2 regions of the Streptomyces sp. E-08 genome follow, and region 2 is predicted to be linked to the other one. Evidence: riboswitches for the same ligand, from Rfam matches in the RefSeq annotation. Region 2 holds a riboswitch; the other holds the start of a gene.
The links. Region 2 has a riboswitch for glycine ahead of gcvT (glycine cleavage system aminomethyltransferase GcvT). Riboswitches for the same ligand answer to the same signal wherever they lie in the genome.
Positions count from the first base shown of each region.

Region 1: another riboswitch for glycine. It lies ahead of gcvP (aminomethyl-transferring glycine dehydrogenase); the one in region 2 lies ahead of gcvT (glycine cleavage system aminomethyltransferase GcvT).

Region 1 is NZ_CP183971.1:1,518,406-1,522,812, reverse strand. Features, by position in the region: gene ACN9MM_RS06955 (DNA polymerase IV) at 1-825, shown strand, start outside; gene ACN9MM_RS06950 (PRC-barrel domain-containing protein) at 878-1,252, opposite strand; glycine riboswitch at 1,366-1,465, shown strand; gene gcvP (aminomethyl-transferring glycine dehydrogenase) at 1,645-4,407, shown strand, end outside.
Region 2 is NZ_CP183971.1:5,879,220-5,883,626, forward strand. Features, by position in the region: gene glyA (serine hydroxymethyltransferase) at 1-50, opposite strand, end outside; gene gcvH (glycine cleavage system protein GcvH) at 82-459, opposite strand; gene gcvT (glycine cleavage system aminomethyltransferase GcvT) at 537-1,661, opposite strand; glycine riboswitch at 1,723-1,821, opposite strand; glycine riboswitch at 1,823-1,922, opposite strand; gene ACN9MM_RS27250 (AAA family ATPase) at 2,085-2,744, shown strand; gene ACN9MM_RS27255 (enhanced serine sensitivity protein SseB) at 3,040-3,780, shown strand; gene ACN9MM_RS27260 (enhanced serine sensitivity protein SseB C-terminal domain-containing protein) at 3,859-4,407, shown strand, end outside.

The sequences.
Region 1 (4,407 bases), 4.4 Mb from region 2:
CCCCGGTCGGTACGGATCCTGCCCGGGGTCGGTCCGGCCACGGGGGAGCACCTGAGACGCGCCGGGATCATCACCGTCTCCGATCTCTCGGAGGCGGGCGAGGACGAGCTCGTACGGCTCCTGGGGCGGGCGCACGGGGCCTCGCTGCACCGGATGGCCCAGGGGTACGACGACCGGCCCGTGGTGGCCGAGCGGGACGCGAAGTCGGTGTCGGTCGAGGACACCTTCGACGTGGACCTGCACGACCGGGTACGGATCCGGATCGAGGTCGAGCGGCTCGCGGAGCGGTGCGTGGGGCGGCTGCGTGCCTCCGGGCACTCCGGGCGGACCATCGTCCTGAAGGTCCGGCGCTACGACTTCTCGACGCTCACCCGGTCCGAGACGCTGCGCGGGCCCACGGACGATCCGGGCGTCGTGCGGGAGGCCGCGGGGCGGCTCCTGGAGGCCGTGGACACCACGGGGGGCGTGCGGCTCCTCGGGGTGGGGGTGAGCGGGCTCGCCGACTACACGCAGGAGGACCTGTTCGCCCAGGCCGAGGCCTCGGAGCGGCCGGCGGAGGACGTCGCGCCCGCGGGGGCCGACGAGGTGCAGGAGGCGCCTTCCGCCGCGACGGAGACCGCCGAGCGGGTGTGGTCGCCCGGGCACGACGTACGGCATGCCGTGTACGGGGCCGGGTGGGTCCAGGGGAGCGGGGTCGGGCGGGTCACGGTGCGGTTCGAGGACCCGTGGTCCGGGCCGGGGCGCGTGCGGACGTTCGCCGTGGACGACCCGGAACTCGAGCCCTCGGAGCCGTTGCCGCTGGTGCGGCGGGAGGAGGCGGCGTGACGGTGCCCACCCGCGCCGCCGCGCGAGTGGGTCCGTCCTCGGGGCCGGGTGCTCAGGCGCCGTCCTGGCCCGCCAGGCGGCCGAAGTCCTGGTCCGGGGCGTCCGTGGGCGGGGGCGGGAGCGCCAGGCTGTAGTGGCGGTAGAGCTGGAGTTCCTGCTCGGGTGAGAGATGGCGGCCCACGCCGAAGTCAGGGGCGTCCTTGATCAGGGCCCTTTCGTACGGGATGTGGAGGCCGTCGTCGAGCAGGTCGCTCGGCTCCAGGGGGACGAAGGCGTCCCGGCTGAACAGCCCGGTGCGGACCGCGGCCCATTCGGGGATGCCGGTCGCGTCGTCCAGGTACACCTCGTCCACGGTTCCGATCTTGTGCCCGCTCCGGTCGAACGCCTTGCGGCCGATCAGGCTGCGCGGATCGATATCGGTCTGCACGGTCCCTCCAACTGGTCGCAACTGCTCTACACCCCTACGAAAGTGCACAACTGGGATGTCGGCCACTTGAGCGATGGGAGCCGCAACCTCGCTGGTAGGCTGGTTGTGGCTGTCGACCCCGTGCGGGAGAGTCCCCCGGAGAAACCTTCCGGTGGGCGCCGAAGGAGCAAATCCTCCCCGGAATCTCTCAGGCCCCTGTACCGCGCGGACGAGGTCACTCTGGAAAGCAGAGCGGATGTCCGACGGCATCGCGCTCTCACCGACGGTGAAAGCCGGCGTGCCGCGAGGCGTGCCGGTGAAACTCTCAGGTTGAGATGACAGAGGGGGAGGCCGTCCGGGTACCCGCGCCGTGGTGCCCCTCGCAGGTCGTGACGACCAGGAGGCCTCCGTACATGACCGCCAACCGCACTCCGCTCTCCGAGCTCGAACAGGGCATCCCGTTCGAGCAGCGGCACATCGGGCCCGACGCCGAGGCCCGGGCCAAGATGCTCGCCCAGGTCGGTTACGGCTCGCTCGACGAGCTCACCGCCGCCGCGGTGCCGGACGTGATCAAGAACGCCGAGGCGCTGGGCCTGCCGGCCGCGCGCACCGAGGCCGAGGTCCTCGCCGAGCTGCGCACGCTCGCCGACCGCAACCAGGTCCTCGCCCCGATGATCGGTCTCGGCTACTACGGGACCTTCACCCCGCCGGTCATCCTGCGGAACGTGATGGAGAACCCCGCCTGGTACACGGCCTACACGCCGTACCAGCCGGAGATCTCCCAGGGCCGCCTGGAGGCCCTCCTCAACTTCCAGACGATGGTCGCCGACCTCACCGGTCTGCCCACCTCCGGTGCCTCCCTCCTCGACGAGGGCACCGCCGCCGCCGAGGCCATGGCGCTCGCCCGGCGGGTCGGGAAGGTCAAGAACGGTGTCTTCCTCATCGACGCCGACGCCCTGCCGCAGACCGTCGCCGTCATCCAGACCCGCGCCGAGCCGACCGGTGTCGAGGTCGTCGTCGCCGATCTGAGCGACGGCATTCCCGCCGAGATCGCCGAGCGCGGCGTCTTCGGTGTGCTGCTCCAGTACCCCGGTGCCTCCGGCGCCGTCCGCGACATCAAGCCGCTGATCGACGCCGCGCACGAGCTCGGCGCGATCGTCACCGTCGCCGCCGACCTGCTCGCGCTCACCCTGCTCACCTCGCCCGGCGAGCTGGGCGCCGACATCGCCGTCGGCACGACGCAGCGCTTCGGCGTCCCCATGGGCTTCGGCGGTCCGCACGCCGGCTACATGGCCGTCCAGGACAAGCACGCCCGCTCCCTGCCCGGCCGCCTCGTGGGCGTGTCCGTCGACGCCGACGGCAACCGCGCCTACCGCCTGGCCCTGCAGACCCGCGAGCAGCACATCCGCCGCGAGAAGGCCACCAGCAACATCTGCACCGCCCAGGTGCTGCTCGCCGTCATGGCCGGCATGTACGCCGTCTACCACGGTCCGGACGGCCTGAAGCAGATCGCCGAGCGGACCCACCGGTACGCGGCCATCCTCGCCGCGGGTCTCACCGCCGGCGGCGTGGACGTCGTGCACGGCTCGTACTTCGACACCCTCACCGTCCGCGTGCCCGGCAAGGCCGACGAGGTCGTCGCCGCCGCCCGCGAGGCCGGGGTCAACCTCCACCGCGTCGACGCCGACCTCGTCTCGGTCTCCTGCGACGAGACCACCGGGCGTGAGCAGCTCGCCGCCGTCTGGGGCGCCTTCGGTGTCGAGGGCGACATCGAGGCCCTGGACGCCGCCGTCGAGGACGCGCTTCCCGCCGCCCTGCTGCGCTCCGACGCGTACCTGACCCACCCGGTCTTCCACGCCCACCGCTCCGAGACCTCGATGCTGCGCTACCTGCGCAAGCTCGCGGACCGCGACTACGCGCTCGACCGCGGCATGATCCCGCTCGGCTCCTGCACCATGAAGCTGAACGCGACCACCGAGATGGAGCCGGTGACCTGGCCCGAGTTCGGCCAGATCCACCCGTTCGCCCCGATCGACCAGGCGCAGGGCTACGTCACGCTCATCACCGAGCTGGAGGAGCGCCTCGCCGAGGTCACCGGCTACGACAAGGTGTCGATCCAGCCGAACGCCGGCTCGCAGGGTGAGCTCGCGGGTCTGCTCGCCGTCCGCGCGTACCACCGCGCCAACGGCGACCTCCAGCGCACCGTGTGTCTCATCCCGTCTTCCGCGCACGGCACCAACGCCGCCTCCGCGGTGATGGCCGGCATGAAGGTCGTCGTCGTCAAGACGGCGGAGGACGGCGAGGTCGACGTCGTCGACCTGCGCGCCAAGATCGAGCAGTACCGCGACGAGCTGTCCGTGCTGATGATCACCTACCCGTCCACGCACGGTGTCTTCGAGGAGCACGTCGCCGACATCTGCGCCGAGGTCCACGAGGCCGGCGGTCAGGTGTACGTCGACGGTGCCAACCTCAACGCGCTGGTCGGTCTGGCCAAGCCGGGTCACTTCGGCGGCGACGTCTCGCACCTGAACCTGCACAAGACCTTCTGCATCCCGCACGGCGGCGGCGGCCCCGGCGTCGGCCCGGTCGGCGTCCGCGCGCACCTCGCCCCGTACCTGCCGAACCACCCGCTCCAGCCCACCGCGGGCCCGGAGACCGGCGTCGGCCCGATCTCGGCCGCCCCCTGGGGCTCCGCCGGCATCCTGCCGATCTCCTGGTCGTACGTGCGCCTCATGGGCGGCGAGGGCCTCACCCGCGCCACCCAGGTCGCCGTCCTCGCGGCGAACTACATCGCCAAGCGCCTCGAGCCGCACTTCCCGGTGCTCTACACCGGCCCGAACGGGCTGGTCGCGCACGAGTGCATCGTGGACATCCGTCCGCTGGCCAAGGCCACCGGCGTCAGCGTCGACGACATCGCGAAGCGCCTCATCGACTACGGCTTCCACGCGCCGACGATGTCCTTCCCGGTGGCCGGCACGCTGATGATCGAGCCGACCGAGTCCGAGGACCTGACCGAGCTCGACCGCTTCTGCGACACCATGATCGCGATCCGTGCCGAGATCGAGAAGGTCGCCTCGGGCCAGTGGCCCGCCGACGACAACCCGCTGCACAACGCCCCGCACACCGCGGCCGCGCTGGGCGGCGAGTGGAACCACGCGTACACGCGTGACGAGGCG
Region 2 (4,407 bases):
GCGGCGACGTCGGGGTCCAGCTCGTGGAGGGGAGTGTTCAGAAGCGACATGAATCGATCCCTAGGGGTCTCGGGCCCGGTCTCAGCCGGCGGAGAACGCGGTGTACTCGTCGGCGGTGAGCAGCTCCTCCGGCTCACCGGTGACGCGCACCTTGAACAGCCAGCCACCCTCGAACGGAGCCGTGTTCACCAGCGACGGGTCGTCGACCACGTCCTGGTTGGCGGCGACGACCTCACCCGTGACGGGGGAGTACAGGTCGCTCACGGACTTCGTCGACTCCAGCTCGCCACAGGTCTCGCCCGCGGTGACGGTGTCGCCGACCTCGGGGAGCTGGGCGTAGACGACGTCACCGAGCGCGTTGGCCGCGAACTCCGTGATGCCGACGGTCGAGACGCCGTCCTCGGCGTCCGACAGCCACTCGTGCTCCTTGGTGTAGCGCAGCTGCTGGGGGTTGCTCATGACCTGATTCTCCTGGATCGGGGGAGTACTGATGAACGTCGGTCTCGCGGGATGAGACCGGGGGTGAGACGACTGCGTCACTTCTGGCGCTTGTAGAACGGCAGCGCCACGACCTCGTAGGCCTCGTGGGTGCCGCGGATGTCCACACCGACACCCGGGGTGCCGGGCGTGGCGTGCGCCGCGTCCACGTACGCCATCGCGATCGGCTTTCCGAGGGTCGGGGACGGGGCGCCGGAGGTGACCTCGCCGATGACCTCGCCGTCCTTGACGACCTGGAAGCCGGCGCGCGGGACCCTGCGGCCCTCGGCGACCAGACCGACGAGCTTGCGCGGCGGGGCGCTCTCGGCGCGCTCGGCGGCCTTCTCCAGCGCCTCGCGGCCGACGAAGCGGCCCTCGTTGGTCGTCTTCTCGAACTTCACGACCCGGCCGAGGCCCGCGTCGAAGGGGGTGAGGGCGGTGGTCAGCTCGTGGCCGTACAGCGGCATGCCCGCCTCCAGGCGGAGCGTGTCGCGGCAGGACAGGCCGCAGGGGATCAGGCCGACGCCCTCGCCCGCCTCGGTCAGCGCCCGCCACACGCCCTCGGCGTGCTCGGGCTTCAGGAACAGCTCGAAGCCGTCCTCGCCGGTGTAGCCGGTGCGGGCGATCAGCGCCGGCACGCCCGCGACGGTGCCGGGCAGGCCCGCGTAGTACTTCAGGCCGTCCAGGTCGGCGTCGGTGACCGACTTCAGGATGCCGGGGGACTCCGGGCCCTGGACCGCGATCAGGGCGTACGCGTCACGGTCGTCGCGCACCTCGGCGTCGAAGCCGGCCGCGCGCTCGGTCAGGGCGTCGAGGACGACCTGGGCGTTGGAGGCGTTGGCGACGACCATGTACTCCGTCTCGCCGAGGCGGTAGACGATCAGGTCGTCGAGGATGCCGCCGTCCTCCCGGCAGATCATCGTGTAGCGGGCGCGGCCGTTGCCCACGGTCGAGATGTTGCCGACGAGGGCGTGGTCGAGGAGCTCCACGGCCTGCGGACCGGTGACCGTGATCTCACCCATGTGCGAGAGGTCGAAGAGACCGGCCTTGGTGCGGACGGCGTTGTGCTCGTCGCGCTCGCTGGCGTACCGGAGCGGCATGTCCCAGCCGGCGAAGTCGGTCATGGTCGCGCCCAGCGAACGGTGCAGCTCGTCGAGGGCGGTCAGACGGGGGGCAGTGCTCATGGGGTGGCTCCCGGGTCCCAAGGGCGTGATCGGTGACGAAAACACATGACGGGCGAGGACGTCCTCCCCATCTGTCATGGAACCTGAGAGGTTCACCGAGGGCATCCTCGGCTTGCACCTTGGGTGGGGACACGGCAGGGTGTCCCGCTTTTCAGATCTGCCTCATCCACGCGGTACGGGGCCTGAGAGATTCAAGGGAGGGTCTTGCTCCTTCGGCGTCCGGACGCGCTCGGCGGTCCGGAACTCTCCCGCGCGGATTCGAGCGGCCGGTATGCGATTGTGCGGCGACTGTGCGCGCCTGGCGCGCACATCATTGCACGCGGTGTCGGCGGGGCAAATCGCTTGTGTCGCATTACCGATTCTTTACACTTCGTGGGCAAGGGTCTCCTCAGGTCTCCTGAGACCCGACAGGGGGAGAGCGCGATGAGGATCCAGCACACCGGCGCATACGCGACCAGTACCGGCATACCGTCCCAGCGGGCCCGCGCCCGGAGCCGCCGCGGCCGCCTCCTGCGGGACCTGCGCGAGCGCGGCGGCCGCGGCCCCCGCGCCCTCACCTTCGCCGCCGGCGACCTCGTCGTCGTCTCCGGGCTGCCCGGCAGCGGCAAGTCCACCCTGATGAGGCGCGCCGCCGAGGACAGCGGCATCGACTCCCAGGACGCCCGCGAGCGCTGGGAGGCCCGCATGCCGCGCCTCCTCCCGTACGCCCTCTACCGTCCCCTCGTCCGGATCGCGCACTACGCCGGGCTGCGCCGCGTCCTGCGCTCCGGCGCGAGCGTGATCGTCCACGACTGCGGCACCCAGTCCTGGGTGCGCGGCTGGCTCGCCCGCGAGGCGAGACGGCGCGGGCGGGCCCTGCACCTGGTCCTCCTCGACGTCACCCCGGACACCGCGCGGGCCGGCCAGCACGCCCGGGGCCGGGGCGTCTCCGTGTACGCCTTCGCGCGCCACCGGCGGGCCGTCGGCCGGCTCCTGCGGGCCGCCGAGTCCGGCAGCCTGCCGCACGGCTGCGCCTCGGTGACCCTCCTCGACCGGGACGCGGCCGACTCCCTCCACCGGATCGGCTTCCGCGAGGCGGCCTGAGACGGGGCGGCCCGTCTCAGGCCGGGCCGGGCCGAGAGGCGAGGCGGCCCGAGACGGCGCCCGCCCGAGACGGGGCCGGGCCGAGGCGGGCGAGGTGGCCCGAGACGGCGTCCGCCCGAGACGGCGTCCGCCCGAGACGGCGTCCGCCCGAGACGGCGTCCCGGGCGCGGCCGGCGTCCCGGCCCGTCCCGGGACGCCCGTACCCTTCCCTTTTGGCCACGGCGGCACCGGGGCGGCGTTAGGGTGCTGCCCGGCGGCCGGTGCGGCAGGCTGTGCGAGAAGGGGAAACGCGACCGTGGACGTGACGTGGCCGGGCAACGAGCTCGAAGAGGTCCTTGCCGCCTCACTCGGCAACCCCGGGGCCGGCGGCCGGCTGGTCGAGGTGCTGGGCCGCAGCCCGGTCTGGGTGCCCCTGCCCAACGGCGGCGGCCCCGACAGCCCCGGCCTCGACCTCGCCACCCTGGAGATCGACGGCGCGGCCTACGTCCCCGTCTTCAGCTCCGAGCAGCAGTTCCTCGCGTGCGTCGGCGACCACATGTCCTTCACCGTCGCCCCCGCCCGTGACTTCGCCCGCGGCCTGCCCCCGCAGCTCGGCATCGCCGTGAACCCCGGCGGCACCGTCGGCGTCCCGCTGCCCCCGCCCGCCGTCGCCGAGCTCTGCCGCGCGGGCCGCACCCCGCTCGACGGCCCCGCCAGCGGCGGCCGCGTCCGGCTCTTCGAGCCCGACTGGCAGGACGACCCGGTCGACTTCCTCGCAGCCGCCTCCGCGGAGTTCGAGGCCACCGGGGTCGTCGTCACCGCCCGCCGCGCCCTCGCCAGCGTCGAGGGCACCGAACCGGCCCTCTTCGTCGGCGTCCAGCTGGCCGGCTGGGACGGCGTCGACCGCAACGCCCCCCTGGACGCCCTGGGCCGGGCCCTCGGCCGGGTCGAGGTCGCCTGGCCGGTCAACCTGATCCTGCTCGACATGGCGCAGGACCCGGTCGGCGACTGGATGCTGGAGCGGGTGCGTCCCTTCTACCAGCGCGCCGCCGTGTGAGCGGCCCCCTGTTTAAGCTGAACTGACTGGATCGCTGGACAGACGTACGTGGTGGACGGAAGAGGGGCGGGACCCAGGGTGAGCGCGTCAGGCACCGCTTCGACCGGGACGGTCGAGCACATGCTGGGGCAGGTGGCACCCGGACGCTACGACGCGTACGAGCAGTTGCTGCACGCCCTCGCCGACGGCGAGCTCTGGATGCTGCTCTGGCAGGGTGCCCCCGGCGCGCCCGACGCCCAGTACGGGAACATGGAGGTCGACGGCTTCGGCTACGCGCCCTGCGTCACCTCCGCCCAGGAACTCGCCGCCTCCGGCTGGAACCGCGCCCACGAGCTCGTCACCGGCCGTGACATCGCCCGCGCGCTCTACCCCGACCGCTGGGGAGTCTGGCTGAATCCGCACGCCCCCAACGGCGGCGTCGGCATCCCCTGGGCCGACCTGCGGCGCATCGCCACCGGTCTCGACCGGATGCCCGCCGGGCCGCTGCGCGTCACCGAGCCCGCCCTGGAGATGCCCCAGTTCTACGCCCTGCTCACGCAGAACGCGCACCGCACCCCGGCCGTCCGGGCACTGCGCCGCGGCTGGGTGCAGCCGGCGCTCGGCTCCCCGTACCTCGCCATCGGTCTC